Regions from separate parts of the Pseudoalteromonas issachenkonii genome, predicted to be linked through region 2. Evidence: predicted binding sites of a transcription regulator. Region 2 holds the regulator's gene; the other holds the start of a gene.
What was found. The regulator ArgR, encoded in region 2, controls arginine synthesis, uptake and breakdown. The targets are predictions, from matches to a motif close to ANTGAATANNTATTCANT.

Region 1: argC (N-acetyl-gamma-glutamyl-phosphate reductase) is a predicted target of ArgR. The motif match lies at 6,782-6,799, and genes of this name have one in related genera.

The regions. Positions count from the first base shown of each region.
Region 1 covers NZ_CP011030.1:859,690-868,901, reverse strand. The annotation lists gene PISS_RS03990 (hypothetical protein) at 346-546, opposite strand; gene argH (argininosuccinate lyase) at 800-2,665, opposite strand; gene PISS_RS03980 (argininosuccinate synthase) at 2,718-3,920, opposite strand; gene PISS_RS03975 (ornithine carbamoyltransferase) at 3,917-4,849, opposite strand; gene argB (acetylglutamate kinase) at 4,857-5,624, opposite strand; gene argC (N-acetyl-gamma-glutamyl-phosphate reductase) at 5,621-6,634, opposite strand; gene argE (acetylornithine deacetylase) at 6,856-8,001, shown strand; gene panP (pyridoxal-dependent aspartate 1-decarboxylase PanP) at 8,060-9,212, opposite strand, start outside.
Region 2 covers NZ_CP011030.1:2,932,534-2,941,745, reverse strand. The annotation lists gene PISS_RS13640 (ABC transporter permease) at 1-1,087, shown strand, start outside; gene PISS_RS13635 (ABC transporter ATP-binding protein) at 1,088-2,140, shown strand; gene PISS_RS13630 (Dyp-type peroxidase) at 2,180-3,079, shown strand; gene argR (transcriptional regulator ArgR) at 3,137-3,604, opposite strand; gene mdh (malate dehydrogenase) at 3,820-4,752, shown strand; gene ispB (octaprenyl diphosphate synthase) at 4,829-5,800, opposite strand; gene rplU (50S ribosomal protein L21) at 6,224-6,535, shown strand; gene rpmA (50S ribosomal protein L27) at 6,552-6,809, shown strand; gene cgtA (Obg family GTPase CgtA) at 6,964-8,115, shown strand; gene folA (type 3 dihydrofolate reductase) at 8,187-8,678, shown strand; gene PISS_RS13590 (DUF3718 domain-containing protein) at 8,761-9,135, shown strand.

The sequences.
Region 1 (9,212 bases), 1.3 Mb from region 2:
AAAGAATATTGAATTAATCGTTAAACCTATAATTAAATATAAGAAAGATGGGGTTGTTTTCTTTATGATAAAAAAAACACTCAGCAAAGCTGTAATTGTCATGATGTCATATATAGCCCAGTCTAAATAAATTTTTACCTTTATTGATAACCAAGTAAAAAAATAATCAGATATCGTATAAGACACCATCATTATAAATGAGCTGAGTAATAAAGTTGTTTTTCTTTTGACATCTAAAGTATAAACAAAAATGTTGAAAAAGAACGCCATCAGAAATCCCCACATAATGAATGCTGATAACGAAAAAAAACCAAAAAACTCAGTTAATAACATCTACTACCTTATTTATTTAGGTCTTACTGGAGGGATCATGCCACCACCACGTTGAAGATCTGCGCCGCTTGCGGCAGCCATCGCCTCTTGAGAGATACTTACTGTATCAGATTGTAGGGTTTTAGGGCTAGCAGTTTGTTCCATTGCAGGCTTTAATTGTTGCGTTTTATTGTATGCTTGCATTTGTACTTGGCTATTAGCTGAAATTTGCATGTGATTAATCCTTTTGAGTATTAAATTTTTATTATTGGCGTAAATTTAAATCACACCACCTGGAGCAGTTACTAAATAACTTCTGTAACGTATTGCCTTCGTTGATTAATTGACTTAACAACACACTACAGAACTATAAATGCAACCGATATGCCAACTTTAAATTCATAGCATGTTAATTTAAAAATTATTTTATTTTACTCAAAAAAAAAACGCATCGGGGTCACCGTGCGTTTTTTATCCTAGGGATTGCTCAAGCCACGTTTTTACAGGGGATCTCCATGCTATTACTTGGCTTTAACATATATTCCATTGCGACTTCATCACAGTTTTCTTTACGTAAACATAACTCACAATCTTTCATGACTTTTTCAGGTAGGCTCTCTTTATTACAGAAACTAAACCGCTGATTTTCGAAAAAGTCAGGTACACGAGTCAGAACGATGACACGATTGAGTGCCAATTTTTTGGCTTTTACTAATAAATGTTCTACTAGCTCTCGCCCTTGGCCTGTTACTGCGCTTTTAGGGTCAATACCTAATGAGCGTATTTCAGCTAATCCAGTGTCGTAAATGTATAATGAAGCACAACCTGATACCTGACCGTTTATCTCGGTTACAGCAAACTCATTAATTGAGTGCACCATGTCACTTTTAGCGCGCGGTAAGTTTTCGCCGACTGTTGCCCAGTGTTGTACGAGTTTAGCGATTGCTTCCACGTCATCTAGGTTTGCATCACGAACTGTTATTTGCTGTTTTTTTTTCGCGTCTTTCACCGCTTTACTTACTTGTTCTAATGAGGTTCCGCCAAGTGCTTGACGTGCTTTAATACAGGCATCAATTTCAAGTACGGGGTACACATCATCTTCAAACACTGGGTTTACTGATTTATACTGCTCAAGTGAAAGCTTCTCTAACGTTTTACCTTCACTAATAGCTAATTGCACCAACACCCCAACAATATGATGCCCTTCTCTAAACGGTACACCTTTGGCTACCAAATAATCAGCAAGCTCGGTTGCATTTGCGTGGCCACCTTTTGCCGCTGCTAAGGTTTTGTCTGCTTTAACTGTTACACCCTTAATACACGCTTGCGCCATATGAATACAAGCAAGCCACGTTGGCATAGCGTCAAAAATGCCTTCTTTATCTTCTTGCATGTCTTTATTGTAGGCAAGCGGCAGTGCTTTTAGAGTCATCATCATTGCACTAAACGCACCAAATACCCGCCCTGTTTTACCACGAATTAGCTCTAATGCATCTGGATTCTTTTTCTGCGGCATCAAAGATGAGCCCGATGTAACATTATCAGCCAGTTCAATAAACCCAGCTTCTCCTGAGTTATAAAAAATCAAGTCTTCAGACATGCGCGATAAGTGGATCATAGAGATAGACGCACAGCTTAATAGCTCAACCACAAAATCACGATCAGATACACCATCAAGGCTATTTTTAGTCGCGCCTGTAAACCCTAACCCTTGTGCAAGTGCATGACGGTCAATCGGATAGGCAGTTCCCGCAAGAGCGCCACTGCCGAGTGGACAATAGTTCATTCGTGCTTGGGCATCTTGCAACCGGCTTTCATCACGCTCTAACATTTCTACATAAGCCATACACCAGTGACTAAATAACACCGGCTGTGCACGCTGTAAGTGCGTATACCCTGGCAATATTGTGCCAAGCTCACGTTCAGCCAAGCTAATAAATTCAGCTTTTAGTTGTGCAATTGCTTTTAAGATATGATCGGCAGTATCGCGACACCATAATCTAAAGTCGGTAGCAACTTGGTCGTTACGGCTTCGGCCTGTGTGTAATTTTTTAGCTAAATCACCCACTTTTTCAATTAGCGCGGCTTCAACATGCGAGTGAATATCCTCAGCACCTGAGGTGGCAACAGCGTGTGGATCTGCTTTTACCTCTTCAAGTAATTCATATAATGCCGATACCAGCTTTTGGTGTTCGTCATTAGATAACACGTTCACTTGTTCAAGTGCGCCAGCCCATGCAACAGAGCCAATAATATCTTGCTCTGCTAATTGATAATCGAAGGGAAGTGAATCGTTAAATTGTTTAAACGCTTCATCTGGACCCGTAGAAAAACGCCCGCCCCATAATGCCATGAAATCTCTCCAAACCCGATAATAGCCCCTTAATTTCAAGGGGCATAAAAAATTACTTTTTAGCTAATGCTGAAATTCTGCTTGATAGTGAGAATAAACGAATAAAGCCTTCTGCGTGCGATTGGTCATAAACATCGTCTTCACCGAAAGTAGCAAAATCTTCGCTGTATAAACTGTTAGGTGATTTTTTCTGAACCGCTGTTACTTGCCCTTTATAAAGTTTAAGTACCACTTCACCTGTTGCTAACGTAGAAAGCGCTTCTGCACCGGCTAAAATAGAATCTTTAAGCGGCGTAAACCAACGACCGTCGTAAACTAAATGCGAAAATTCACCACCGAGTACCTCTTTCCATTTACGGCTTGACTTATCAAGAACGAGCTCATCAATTGCTTGAAGCGCAGCTATGATCACTGTACCGCCTGGTGTTTCGTAACAACCGCGTGATTTCATGCCCACTAAACGGTTTTCTACAATATCAACACGACCAACACCATGCGGGGCAGCTATGTCGTTTAGTTTAACTAAACAGTCGTAAGGCTTTAATTGTTCGCCGTTTACAGCAACCACTTCACCTTCTACAACTGATAAAGTGACATGCTCAGCTTTATCGGGCGCTTGCTCTGGTGAATTAGTCCATGTCCATACTTGCTCACTTGGCTCACACCAAGGGTCTTCAAGCTCGCCGCCTTCGTGGGAGATATGCCATGCGTTAGCATCACGACTGTAAATTTTAGTTGCTGATGCAGAACACGGAATATCACGCTCGGCTAGGTAATCAAGCAATGATTCACGACTTGATAAATCCCACTCACGCCATGGCGCAATCACTTTTAAATCAGGAGCCAGTGCTGCAAAACATGACTCAAAACGTACTTGGTCGTTACCTTTACCCGTACAGCCATGAGAAAGTGCATCTGCACCCACTTTACGGGCAATTTCAACTTGGGCTTTAGCGATGATTGGACGTGCCATAGAAGTACCTAGCAAGTAGGTTCCTTCGTATATAGAGCCTGTTTTAAGTGTTGGGTAAATGTAATCACTTACCATTTCATCTTTCAAATCAACCACGTAACATTCAGATGCACCCGATGCAATGGCTTTCGCTTCTACGCCTTCAAGTTCTTCTGCGCCTTGGCCAACATCGGCCACAAAGGCAATAACTTCACAGCCGTAGTTTTCTTTTAACCATGGCACGATAGCCGATGTATCAAGACCACCTGAATAGGCTAAAACGACTTTTTTAATTGAACTCATAGGTGTTCCTTAACAAAATTTGGATTTAATAATGTAACAAGCAGAGCATTTTGCGCATGCATACGATTTTCTGCTTGTTGAATAATTTTTGATGCGGGGCCATCCATTACCTCAGAGGTAATTTCAAACTCACGGTGTGCCGGTTGGCAATGTAATACCGTGGTAGCCCCAGTTTTTTTAAGTAATGCCTGATTTAATTGATAAGGCATGTATTTTTCTTTCACTTGCTCAAGCGGTGTGGTGTCTCCCATAGAAACCCAGGTATCAGCGTAAACTGCGTTAGCACCTACCGCAGCCTCAACTCTGTCACTTACCATCACAGACGCCCCATTCATTGCGGCAATTTGCTCCGCTTTTTTAAGAATTTGCGAATCGGGCGAACTGCCTTTTGGCGTCACAGCAACAAAATCAGTACCTAAAGTTGCTGCAAGTAGCATCAGTGAATGCGTTACGTTATTACCTTCACCTAAATAAGCCAACTTTAGCTGACTAACATCACCGTGCACTTCTTGAAGCGTTAAAAAATCAGCTAAGGCTTGGCATGGGTGATATAAATCACACAAACTATTAACCACCGGAACAGACGAATACTCACCTAAGGTAGTTAACGTACTGTGCTGGTTAACCCGGGCAACGATACCATCAGCCCAAGTTGAAATATTCAAGGCAAAATCTTTTATTGATTCACGAGCTCCCATCGCGCCGTTTTGTTGATCAAGATAAACCGCATGACCGCCTAAACGGTTTATACCAATATCAAACGATAAACGCGTACGTAAACTTTGCTTTTCGAAAAGAGTAACCACTGACTTACCAGCTAACACTTGGCTGTACTTTGCAGGGCTTTCTTTAATATCTTGCGCTAATTTTAATAAATTAAGGGCGCCTTGTTGGTCTAATTCTAGACCCGTTATAAAATCTTTAAACATATTCAACCTATGGTGTCACTTTAGTTCCGACGTGCTCGCCTTGCAGCAAAGCCGTTAAATTTTCTGGCTTTTGCCAGCTGGAAATGTACACACCGCGTCGTAAATGTTGGGCAGCGTGAAGGCTGGTCTTAACTTTGACCTCCATCCCGCCCACAATTACTCCCTCTGCAATTAAAGTATCAATGTGTTTTGTGTCAAGTTGATGTAGTGGATGCTTATTCGCATCAAGCACCGCTTCTACATCTGTCATAAAAATAAGTTCGGCGTTTAAATTACTCGCAATCGCTGCTGCTGCTTCGTCAGCATTGACGTTGTACCAAAGCCCTTGCTCATCAAAACCGATGGAGCTGACTATAGGTAAACGCCCGCCACTGAGTAATTCATTAATAATAGAATCATCATTACTATGGCATTGACCTACTTGCCCTAGCGCTTTTAATTTTTGTGATGCTGTTATTCCAGCTTCATATAAACTCAAGCCAACGGGTTTGTGCCCAGCAGTCATTGCTTGCGCCATTAATTGTTTGTTTGCTGCTCCCGCTAATGCTCCTACAATATAAGGCATCTGTTCTTTAGGGCTGATACGCAAACCTTGGTGTTTAGCACTGGCAAAACCGGCTTCTGCTAGCCAATGGTCAACTAATGAGCCACCGCCATGAACAATGACAAATTGTGCATCATGTTGTTCATTAAGAACCTCAAAAAGCGCTTTAGCGGCATTTTCAGTATTGAGTACTGCGCCACCGAGTTTAATAACCCACGTTTTACTACTCATTTAAACGCTCCTACTAAACCTGTAGTGTGAGGCAAACCCATTGACAAATTAATACATTGCAGAGTCTGACCAGCCGCCCCTTTTAGTAAATTGTCAATCGCTGCCATTACTATTAATTGTGAGTCTTGCTGCTGCCATGCAATATCAACATAGGGTTGTTTTGCTACCCCTTTAATTGAGGGGATTTTGCCACCAAGCAATCGAATTAACGGCTCATCTGCTAATACTTGATACGCTTTAGTTACTTGCTCACTGGTCACACCCGGTTTTAGCTGTACATAAATGGTTTCTAAAATACCGCGCGGGAAATTACCTAAATGAGGAGTAAATAACACGTTATGGCCAAGATACTGCTGTATCTCAGGCCCATGACGATGGTTAAACAAACCATAAGCAGCTAGCGATACTTCGCAAAAATGCGTGCCAATACTTGCTTTACGACCAGCCCCAGTTACTCCCGATACAGCATTAATAATAATCCGCTCATCACTAAGTAACCCAGCTTGCTGAAGAGGTTTTAATGCATTTAATGCGGCAGTTGGGTAGCAGCCAGCTACAGCAACTAACTGCGCCTTTGCAATGGCCTCACTATTCCACTCTGCAAGGCCATATGCAGCTTCATTAAGAAGTTCTGGATGTTGGTGTTCAAAACCATAATAAGTGACGTAATCTTCATTACTTTCAAGACGGTAACCACCCGAAAGGTCAAATACCTTTTTGCCCATCGCTAAAAACTGAGGGGCTAAATCAACACTTACTTTATGGTCAGTGCATAAACACACATAGTCTGCTGAATGAGCTATATCACTCAATGCACTCTCATTAAGTGGTTGCAAAGGTAAGTCAAGTAACCCTAAGTGCTCAGGGTATAATTCACTGAGCAATTTATGTTTATCTAAGCTTTGCGCTGATACATAACATGCTGATAATGTTAATGCTGGATGTTTGGCAACTAAGCTAGCCAATTCTGCGCCGCTGTAACCGCTGGCACCTATAATTACTACGTTCATTATTTACTCTTTATATAAAATTAGTGACTACATTCCATGTTATTTACTTACACTAGGTTGCAACCTAGCTAAACTGATTAAATTAATGAGTGATAACTATCGTCGTATTATTTTCATGGCGTAACTTTAATATATTTATGCTTAAAAAGTGAATTGATATTCATCATAAATACTTTTATATTGTTATGCAATTAAATTGAATACTTATTTTGGATTTTTTTATGTCTCTGCCGTCATTTATTTCGATGTATCAGCAATTGATTGCTACCCCCTCTATTAGCGCTATTGAAGAGCATTTGTGTATGAGCAATAAAAGCGTGATTGAACTACTCGCTCAGTGGTGTGAAAGCTTAGGTTTTACCTGTGAAATAATAGAGTTAGAAGGTGGTAAAGGCCGCTACAACTTATTAGCAAAACGCGGACAAGGCGATGGCGGATTAATGCTTGCGGGGCACACAGATACGGTGCCATTTGATGATAGCCGCTGGAATCAAAACCCATTTAAATTAACTGAACTTGATAACAAATTATATGGTTTAGGCAGTATTGATATGAAAGGCTTTTTTGCTTTTGTACTGCAAGCTATTAGTGAACTTGATGAAAAGCAACAAACTCAACCTATTTTAATATTAGCGACCGCCGATGAAGAAACCACTATGGCTGGCGCACAGCAAATTTGTAAGCACCCAAATTTAAAGCCAAATCGCTGTATTATTGGTGAACCCACTGATATGACACCAGTATTTACTCATAAAGGCCATATGACTACAGCAATCAGAGTCGTTGGTCGCTCAGGACATAGCTCTGATCCCGAACGGGGTCTTAATGCCATCGAAGTAATGCATAAAGTGATTACAAAATTACTGATCTTAAAAGAACAACTTAAGAATAAATATTCAATAAACCACTTTGAAATTCCTTATCCAACACTCAACTTAGGCAATATTCATGGGGGTGACAATGCCAACCGAATTTGTGGCTGCTGTGAAATGCACATTGATATGCGCCCTCTTCCAGGTTTAAGCGTGCAAGAGCTTCAAGCTCTGGTACTTGATGCAACCTACGATATAAACCAGCAATACCCTAACTCTGTGAGCGTAATTGATTTGCATGAGCCAATTCCAGCATTTACGGGAAGCACAGATAGCGCGTTAGTCAAATTAGCCGAAAATATAGCAGGGCAAAAAGCAGTGGCTGTTAACTACTGTACCGAAGCGCCATTTATACAGCAACTCGGTTGTGAAACCATCGTAATGGGACCAGGCTCTATTAACCAAGCGCATCAGCCCGACGAGTTTTTAGCAATGGAAAAAATCAAACCTTCTCAACAAATTATCAGCAACCTTATAAAGGCGAGTTGCTTTTAATCAGTAACAAAAAAGACGCTTAATCGCGTCTTTTTTGTCATTGTATTTGTAGTTGTAATTACATATATTTTCGTAAATACTTTTTAAACACCGGATCAGTTTGTGCCAGTTCTTTCTGCTCTTCTAATATCTCTTTTAATATAGCACCTGAGGTAAGCGGGTTCGCAAGTACCACTCTAAATACCACGGTTGGTTGGTTATCATATTGAACTGGCGTTAAACGCGTACGCGATACAAATGAGCGACCCGATTCACGTTGGCGTTTTTGCATGCTGGCAGTAAAACGATTAAGCGCGGCAAAAATGTCTAAACGGGTTTGTGCATCAGCTTGGGCTATCGCATGTTTAATTTGTTTTGGTACATAGCGATAGGTCAGTAAGCAAAGTTCTGGCTCTGATATTAACTCAAAATCTTCATCGGCTTTTATTAAATCAGCAAAATAACGCGCTTTTTTAATACTGCGATCGATAAGCATTTCATAGCCTTTACGACCAATAACACGTAAACAAGCATGCACTAACATCGCCATCCCAGGGCGACTTCCCTCAAGCGTATGGCTGCCTAAATCTTTAGAGCCTTTACGTAAAATATATTCAGCATGATGCTCGATGGCATCAGTTGCAGCAGGGTCTTTAAATAAGACTAAACCGGCCCCCATCGGCACATACATTTGCTTATGCGCATCAATGGTGATTGAATCTGCATGCTCAATACCTTTTAATAAATGCCTATGGGTATTAGACAGTAAAGTAGCTCCACCCCACGCTGCATCAACATGAAAATGACAATTAATCTCTTGTGCTAAATTAGCCATATCTTCAAGTGGGTCAATATTACCGGTTTCAGTGGTTCCTGCGACTCCAATAATTGCCATCACTTTAATGCCTTGTGCTTCAAGCTCTAACGCTTTTTCTCGCATTGCACTAACATCGACTTTATTATCGGCAGAAGTTTTAATACCAATTAAATTTTCACGACCAATACCTAATAAATCAACCGATTTACCAAGCGAATAATGACCTCGTTCAGAAATTAAAACTGCCAGCCCTTTGTAACCATAGTGAAGCATTCCTGCAACTAAACCTTGTGCAGCAATACCTTTAAAATTGCCATCCGCTTTTAATAAACGGTTTCGAGCTATCCAAAGTGCAGTAATATTTGCCACGGTGCCGCCAGAGCAAAATGCACCTAACGAGGTTTTTGCACTGTGC
Region 2 (9,212 bases):
ATGGAAAAGCTTTTTTAAAGTCAGCCTTGTATTATCCCGCGGTGCCATTGTAGCGGCACTTGCTTTGATCAGCATGGAAACCATGGCTGATTTTGCCACCGTAAGCTATTTTGCTGTCAGTACATTAACCACTGCCGTATACGATACTTGGTTTGGCTATTATTCATTAACTGCAGCAGCAAAAATTTCAGGGGTGATGTTGTTATTGCTGTTCTTAGCATTGATCACCGAGCGTTTTAGCCGTCGTAACCAAGCGGTATTTGAGCGTCAATCGAGTGTGAACAGTGAAGCGCTTTATATCCTCAAAGGCAAATCTGCGTGGCTAGCAACGGGGTTTTGTAGCTTTATTTTAATTATTTCGTTTATTATTCCAATGGTTGTATTGCTCAAATACGCGGTTATGTATTTTGATCAAGCGTGGAATAGTGAGTTTTTTAGCTATGCATGGCAAAGTTTAAAAGTGGCGGCTGTAGTCAGTGCGGTGACTATTATACTGAGTGTTTTAGTGGTGTTTTATCAGCGCATTGCTAAACAAACAAATCCATTAATACCCGGGCGTTTGGCCAGTACGGGCTATGCGTTACCCGGCACAGTATTAGCGATAGCGGTATTGTTGCCACTCACCCTATTAGAAAATACTATCAACCGCACTTTAGCTCCTTATGATTTAGATATTGGTTTATTACTTACTGGCAGCTTACTCACTATTATTTTTGCTTATATAGTGCGGTTTTACGCCGTTGCACACGGAGCTATTGAGTCGAGCTTTTCACGCATTAGTCCCTCCCTTGATATGGCAAGCCAGTCAATGGGAAAAAGCCAAGGGCGCACATTACGCTTAGTGCACTTACCTTTATTACGCCGAGGCTTATTAACCGCCGGTTTATTGGTCTTTATCGAGTGTATGAAAGAGCTACCCGCAGCTTTGTTGTTAAGGCCTTTTGATTTTGAAAGCTTAGCAACTCATGTGTTTCAGTATGTAAGCGATGAACAATTAGAGCTGGCCTCTATATCGGCTTTGTTTATTGTGGTGGTGGGGTTTATTCCGTTATATTTTATTAACCGTTCAATGGAGCAACGTAGCTAAATGAGTAGTTTGATTTTACAAGGCGTGAGCTATGCATATAACGGGACTAAGGTGATAGATAATTTAGATTTAACCTTAGGTAAAGACGAAATAGTGTGTTTACTCGGTGCCAGTGGCTGCGGTAAAACGACCACATTAAAAGCGATTGCAGGTTTAATTGAGGCCAAACAAGGGCAGGTATTTATTGATGGTAAGCTAGTCAGTGATGCTAATACGTTTGTTTCACCAGAGCATCGTAATATTGGCATGATGTTTCAGGACTATGCGTTATTTCCGCATTTAACGGTGGCTAATAATATTGCGTTTGGGCTAAGCGGCATGAGCAAAGCAGATAAACACGCACGCGTTAGTGAAATGCTAAAGCTGGTACATTTGGTGGGCTGCGCCGATAGGTACCCTCATCAACTCTCTGGTGGGCAACAACAACGAGTAGCGATTGCACGCGCATTAGCTTATAAACCTAGCTTACTGTTACTTGACGAGCCATTTTCTAATATTGATACCCAAGTACGATTTGAGTTAATTGCCGACATTAGGCGCATTATTAAGGCGCAGCAAGTATCGGCTGTGTTTGTTACTCACTCAAAAGAAGAGGCGTTTGCTTTTTCAGATACACTTGCGGTTATGCACCAAGGTAAAATTGCGCAGCAAGGTACGCCAGAACAGCTTTTTGCTAAACCACGTTCAAAGGATGTTGCAGAGTTTCTGGGTCAGGGCATATACTTAAGCGCAACCGTATTAACCGCCACTGAATATCAAACGCAGTTTGGGGTGGTTGAATCAATACAGCCACAGCAGTATGGCGTGGCCGATAAGGGCGTTATTTATGTGCGTCCGCATCAACTTGAACTTGCTAGTAATAACGATACTCAACAGCAATCTGAGCGGGTTAGTATATTAAGTAGTCGCTTTATTGGCTCTGCTTATGTATACACTGTGGTTATTGCTGAGCAAGAAATAGAAGTTGCAGCCCAGTATGGCCAGTCATTTGAAATTAATGAACAGGTTATAATAAAAATAAAACCGCACACGGTGAATTTTTTTGAATCGTAATTAATCGCTGTGTTTTGCTCTAAAAAGTAAGGAATAACAATGGCGCAAGCGCAATCAGGGATTTGTGCTGAAGCAAACTTACACGGTTTGCACTTATTTTTTAATGTACTTGATGGTCACGACGAATCACTTCGCGCTAAGCTTAAAAAAGTGAGCGATATTGAAGATGAGTTTAGTGATCAGTTCTCTGAATCTATGCTTTCTTGTATGGTCGCCATTGGCGCGCAATATTGGCCACACATTCTGCCCGATTATATGCCAAGTGAGCTGCAAAGCTTTCCTAATATCACCCATAGCGATTTTGTGATGAGTGCAAGGCCATGCGATTTATTTGTACAAATCCGCTCAGACAGAGAAGATGTAAACCACCTGTTTGCATTGCAAATATTAAAACTTTTCAACCCTGATGTTGAGCTGGTGGAGCAAATTCGTAATTTTCGTTTTCTAGATGGCCGTGATTTTAATGGTTTTATTTATGCGGGCGATACTCCGCATGGTCGTCAAAAACGGGTAACGGCCCTCGTTAATAAGCCTGATAGCTTTGAAGATCAAGGCAGCTATATTCATGTTCAGCGCTATAAGCATGACTTAACGTTATGGCAGCACTTGTCGTTGCAAGAACAAGAACAAATAATGGGGCGTACTCGTCTCGACAATACCCTAATAAGCCCCGCACTTGAAAGCAGCCATGCAACCCGAAGTGAATTAAAAGATGAACAGGGGCAAGCATTATTACTAAATCAAAGTATGCCTTATGGCGACGTGTATGAGCAGGGGATGTTAATGATTACGTGCTCGGCTAAAGGGGATGCGTTCGAGAAAGTACTCAATAGCCGATTAGGGCAGGGGGAGTATTACGACCATTGGCTTGATTTTACTCAAGCAGATATGGGCTCTGCGTTTTTTGCACCCTCAGTGCGATTTCTAAAGCAGCTATAAAACAAGCCAGTAACGGCTACGTATTAGTATAGCCGTAACAGTGATAACCAAACGAGTTTAAACCGTATCAAACAAAATACGCACACGCTCTAATGTGAGGTCTATTTCTGATACTTTCGCTGGCGCAATAAAAATAGTGTCATCGCCGGCAATTGTTCCTAATACGCCATCTGCTTTACCTAATGAGTCAAGTAAACGGGCAATTAGCTGAGCAGCCCCAGGACTGGTGCGAATAATAATCATCATTTCGTTATGCATAATGTCAATAACTAACTGGCGTAACGGGCTTTTAGCGGTTGGTACACCCATTTCGGCAGGTAAACAGTACACCATTTCTTGTTTTGCATTGCGGGTGCGTACCGCGCCAAACTTACTTAACATCCGCGACACTTTACTTTGGCTAATATTATCAAAGCCTTGTTCTTTTAATGCGTCAACTATTTCGCCTTGTGAGCCAAAATTCTCTTCTTTTAAAAGTGCTTTAAAGGCTTTTACCAATGCTTCTTGTTTGTCTTGTGGTTGCATAGTGTCTAATTAGTTATGTTGTCGATACTGCAAATTCTACACAAAAATGCATATTTATGCAGCAGTTGTTTAGGTTTTGCTGCGTTTAAACAGCAAAGTTTACAACTATGGTCGAAAATATAGCTAAAATAGGCAGGATAAATTTGTTTTTAGTCGCTAATTTCTTTATCTTATAAACCACAAATATTTCCTTCCTCAAATCACGGAGAATTCCAATGAAAGTTGCTGTATTAGGTGCTGCAGGTGGTATCGGTCAAGCGTTGTCTTTATTATTAAAAACAGGCTTACCAGCTGGTTCAGAATTATCACTATATGATGTTGCGCCAGTAGTTCCTGGTGTTGCTGTTGACCTTTCTCATATCCCAACAGATGTAAAAGTTGAAGGTTTTGGTGCAGATGCACTAGATAAAGCATTAACAGGTTGTGATATTGTTTTAATCCCAGCGGGTATGCCACGTAAGCCAGGTATGGATCGTGCTGATTTATTTAATGTTAACGCTGGTATCATTAAAACATTAGCAGAAGGCATTGTTGCTAACTGTCCTAAAGCGCTTGTAGGTATTATCACTAATCCAGTTAATGGAACTGTACCGATTGTTGCTGAAGTATTCAAAAAAGCAGGTACTTACGATGCTAAGCGTGTATTTGGTATTACAACTTTAGATGTGATCCGTTCTGAAGCGTTTATTGCTGAACTTAAAGGCGTAGACGTAGCAAGTGTTAAAGTACCAGTGATTGGTGGCCACTCAGGCACAACCATTCTACCGTTACTTTCTCAAGTTGAAGGTGTTACTTTCACTGATGAAGAAGTAGCTACACTAACTCCTCGTATCCAAAACGCAGGTACTGAAGTAGTTAATGCTAAAGCGGGCGGTGGTTCTGCAACATTATCTATGGGTGCTGCTGCAGCACGTTTTTGTATGTCTTTAGTTAAAGGCTTACAAGGTGAAGACGTTGTAGATTATGCATACGTTGCTGTTGAAAATGGCGATGCAGAGTACTTTGCACACCCGGTACGTTTAGGCAAAAATGGCGTAGAAGAAATTCTTTCTTACGGCACTCTAAGCGCATTTGAAGAGCAAGCTAAAAATGACATGCTTGAAACGCTGAAAAAAGATATCAAAGAAGGTGTTGATTTTATGGCGTAATAGCCAAAATTAACCCATAAAAAAAGCCTGCATTTGCAGGCTTTTTTATTGCTCGGAATTATCTACACAGTATTACTTAGTGGTCGCGGTCAACCGCTATTCTAGCTAAGCTAATTAGTGCTTGCTTGTAACTCGACTCAGCTAAGCAATCTAAACAGGCAATTGCTTTATTAGCTTCTTGCTCGGCTTTTTTCATTGTGAACTCAAGGGCATTGGTATGTTTGAGCGCAGCCAGTATCTCGTCAAGGTGCTCCATACCATTACAGTGCTCAATAGCGTCTCTTATTAACTGTGTTTGATGCTCACTACCGTGTTGCATTGCATATATAAGAGGTAACGTCGGCTTACCTTCAGCTAAATCGTCGCCAATGTTTTTACCAAGTTGGTCGGCATCAGCGTTGTAATCTAAAACATCATCCACTAACTGAAAAGCAGTACCTAAATGCATGCCATACAAATTAAGTGCCTCTAGTACACTATCGTCTTGCTCAGTAATAATGGCCGCAAGACCCGTCGCTGCTTCAAATAGCTTGGCGGTTTTAGAATAAATAACCTGCATATAACTGGCTTCAGTGGTATCAGGGTCGTTGCAGTTCATTAATTGCAGCACTTCACCTTCAGCAATAATGTTGGTTGCATCAGCCAGTACTTGCATTATTTGCATTTTACCAAGACCCACCATTAGCTGAAACGAGCGGGTGTAAATAAAATCACCCACCAGTACGCTAGCAGCATTACCAAACTCAGCATTTGCTGTAGGTGTGCCACGGCGCAAATTAGATTCATCTACAACATCATCATGTAAAAGCGTTGCGGTATGAATAAATTCAATGATAGTTGCTAGCGTAATGTGATCTTTGCCTTGGTAACCTAGCGCTTTAGCCGCCAAAATAGCCAACATAGGGCGAACACGTTTGCCACCGCTGTTAACAATATATAAACCAAGTTGATTAACTAACGCCACATCTGAGCGCATTTGCGCATGTATTAGTTGATTGACGTCATTCATATCGCTTTCGATTAACGCCTGGATAGCTTTTATATCCATTGATCTCCGAGCCAATTTTAATGTGTGAACGGCGCAGATTGTACAACAAAAAATGCATTAGCTCGATATTTTGTGATGATTCCTTAAAAAAACACCCTTAAGTAGGTTAAATGACCTATTAACCTTGTGAATAATTGATTAAACACCCTGGTTTAATTTTGAATCACCCTTGGCGGTTAATTGAACTACATAGGCTCGCTTTGCTATTGCTAATTTATTTTCTGTAACCGTTAAAAAGCGCTTGGCAAAGGGGGATTTTAATATAAAATAGAGGAAATATTGAATTGCTCTCAATGCAGCTACTTTTTATTCATTTAATTACAAAAAGAGGCTTGCTAGTTTTTACGCATTAGCGTAAACTTCGCGCCCTATTGAAGAATATTTTAGTTGCGTCGATTTGAGGGCGCACAGACGGAGTTAATTATGTACGCGGTTTTCCAAAGTGGTGGTAAACAGCACCGTGTGACTGAAGGTCAAACAATTCGTCTTGAGAAATTAGACGTTGAAACTGGTGCAGCAGTTGAATTTGATTCAGTACTTTTAGTTGCTGATGGTGAGAAGATCGAGATTGGTGTACCGTTCGTAAACGGTGGTAAAGTAACAGCTGAGGTTGTTTCACACGGTCGCGGTGAGAAGATTAAGGTTGTTAAATTTAGACGCCGTAAGCATTCTCGTAAGCAAATGGGCCATCGTCAATGGTTCACAGAAGTTAAAATCACTGGCATTAGCGCTTAATTAGAGGTACTTAGAAATGGCACATAAAAAAGCAGCTGGTAGTACTCGTAACGGTCGCGATTCAGAAAGCAAACGCCTAGGTGTTAAGCGTTTTGGTGGCGAATCAGTTCTAGCGGGTAGCATCATTGTTCGTCAGCGTGGAACTCGTTTCCACCCAGGCGCAAACGTAGGTATCGGTAAAGACCACACTATCTTCGCAAAAGCAGATGGTAAAGTTCAGTTTGAACAAAAAGGTCCTTTAAACCGTAAATACGTAACTATCGTAGCTGAGTAATCAGTAAGGTAGTTAAAAAACCCCGCCTTTGCGGGGTTTTTTGTTTTAAGCATGTTTAAATATATACCCAAGTGTTTTTATGCTCAGTGTGCTCTATAGGCCACTTAGGTATATAATAGAGTTATTAACAAGCCAATCCCTAAAGTGAGTAATCATGAAGTTTGTAGATGAAGTAGAAATTCGCGCAGAAGCTGGTGACGGTGGCAGCGGCATCGTGTCTTTTCGTCGTGAGAAATATGTTCCAGATGGTGGACCTGATGGCGGTGACGGTGGAGACGGTGGTAGTGTTTATCTACAAGCTGATGAAAACTTAAATACCCTTATTGACTATCAATTTGAGCGTTTTCACAGAGCAGAACGCGGTACAAACGGTCAAAGCCGTAATTGTACGGGTAAAAAAGGTGAAGACCTGATCGTTAAAGTGCCTGTTGGTACACGTATTATTGATGTTGATACACAGGAATCATTAGGGGATTTAACCCAAGATGGTCAACGAATTGTGGTTGCAAAAGGCGGTTTCCATGGCTTGGGGAATGCGCGTTTTAAATCAAGTACTAATCGTGCTCCACGTCAAAAAACACTTGGCACACCGGGTGAAGTACGTAACCTTAAGTTAGAGCTAATGCTACTGGCTGATGTCGGCTTACTAGGCTTACCAAATGCAGGTAAATCAACCTTTATCCGCAGTGTGTCAGCTGCAAAACCTAAAGTAGCTGATTATCCATTTACTACGCTGATTCCTAACTTAGGGGTTGTTCGTCCTGAAGCAAACAAATCATTTGTAATTGCTGATATTCCAGGTTTGATTGAAGGCGCGTCAGAGGGTGCGGGATTAGGTATTCGCTTCTTAAAGCATTTAGAGCGTTGTCGTGTGCTTTTACATATTATAGATGTAATGCCAGTTGATGGCTCTAACCCTGTTGATAATGCATTTGCAATCATCAACGAGCTACACCAGTACAGCCCTAAGCTTGCTGAAAAGCCACGCTGGTTAGTATTTAATAAAATTGATTTATTGCCTGAAGATGAAGCCAAAGCCTTATGTAAGCAAATTGCAGAAGAGTTGGGTGAGTCTGAAAATATTTACAGTATTGCTGCAATTAATAAATTAAATACGCAGCCATTAATTCACGACATCATGACGCTACTTGATAACATGCCTAAAGAGAAGTTTGTTGAAGTGGCAGACGAAGAGGTTGAATTTAAGTGGGATACCTACCATCAAAAAGCCACTAAAGGCGATGATGATGACTGGGATGATTGGGATGAAGATGATTACGACGTAGAAGTTGTCTACGAGCGTTAATAATTGTTTATATTTAAAAGGAGCTAACGCTCCTTTTTCTTTGATTAATAATAAAGTATTGGGTATTTAGTGTGATAATTTCAATGATTGCAGCAATGGCAAATAACCGTGTCATTGGCTTAGATAATAAAATGCCATGGCATTTACCTGGTGACCTTCAGCACTTTAAAAAAGTAACCTCTGGTAAACCCGTTATTATGGGGCGCAAAACATTTGAATCAATAGGCCGACCGTTACCTGGGCGACGTAATATTATTATTACTCGTAATAAAGACTATCACGCATCAGGAATTGAAACAGTAACCACACCAGAAGCTGCACTTGAGCTTGTTAATGATGTTGCAGAGGTGATGATAATTGGTGGCGGAAACATCTACCAGCAGTTTTTAGCGCAGGCGCAGCGCTTGTATTTAACCTTTATAGACTTAGATGTTGAAGGGGATACACAATTTCCTGATTATAAAAGTGTTGCAAACTGGCAAATTGAAGATGAAATGTTGATGACGCCCGATGATAAAAATAAATATAGTTATAAGTTCGTAACTTTGAATAAAGTTTCTTAACATTATTGCGAAAATCTGAGCGTGTTGGTACAATATTAAACAGTCGAGTACGAAAAAAGTATTAATATAGGGTGTCCAATCAATGATTAAATTACCAAAGCTAGTTGTAATTGCTGCTATTGCAGCGGGTTCGTTCGCTTATACTGCGCCTGTAAGCGCTGATGATCAGTTAGCTGTTTCAGTCTGTGAATACATTGCCGCTGATGATAAAAATCGTCTGCGTAGCAAACTAAAAAGTTCACGTGTGAAAGTACGTAATATCTATGATGCAGTTTTCTGTAATGGTAACAACTTATTGCGTCACGCTGTTGCAAGTAATGCGGTTGATACGGGTGAGTACATTGTTAAAAACTTATCAAAAAGCTCACTTGAAGATGGCGCAGATATCGCTTGGGCTGAGGCAAATCATGCTGGTTCAGCTTTAATCCCTATTATTAAAGACCGCGCAGGCCTTTAATTAAAAGCTTAATTTAAAAAAACCGCGTTTATACGCGGTTTTTTATTAGTTACTTAAAACATCCTTCTATTGAGTCT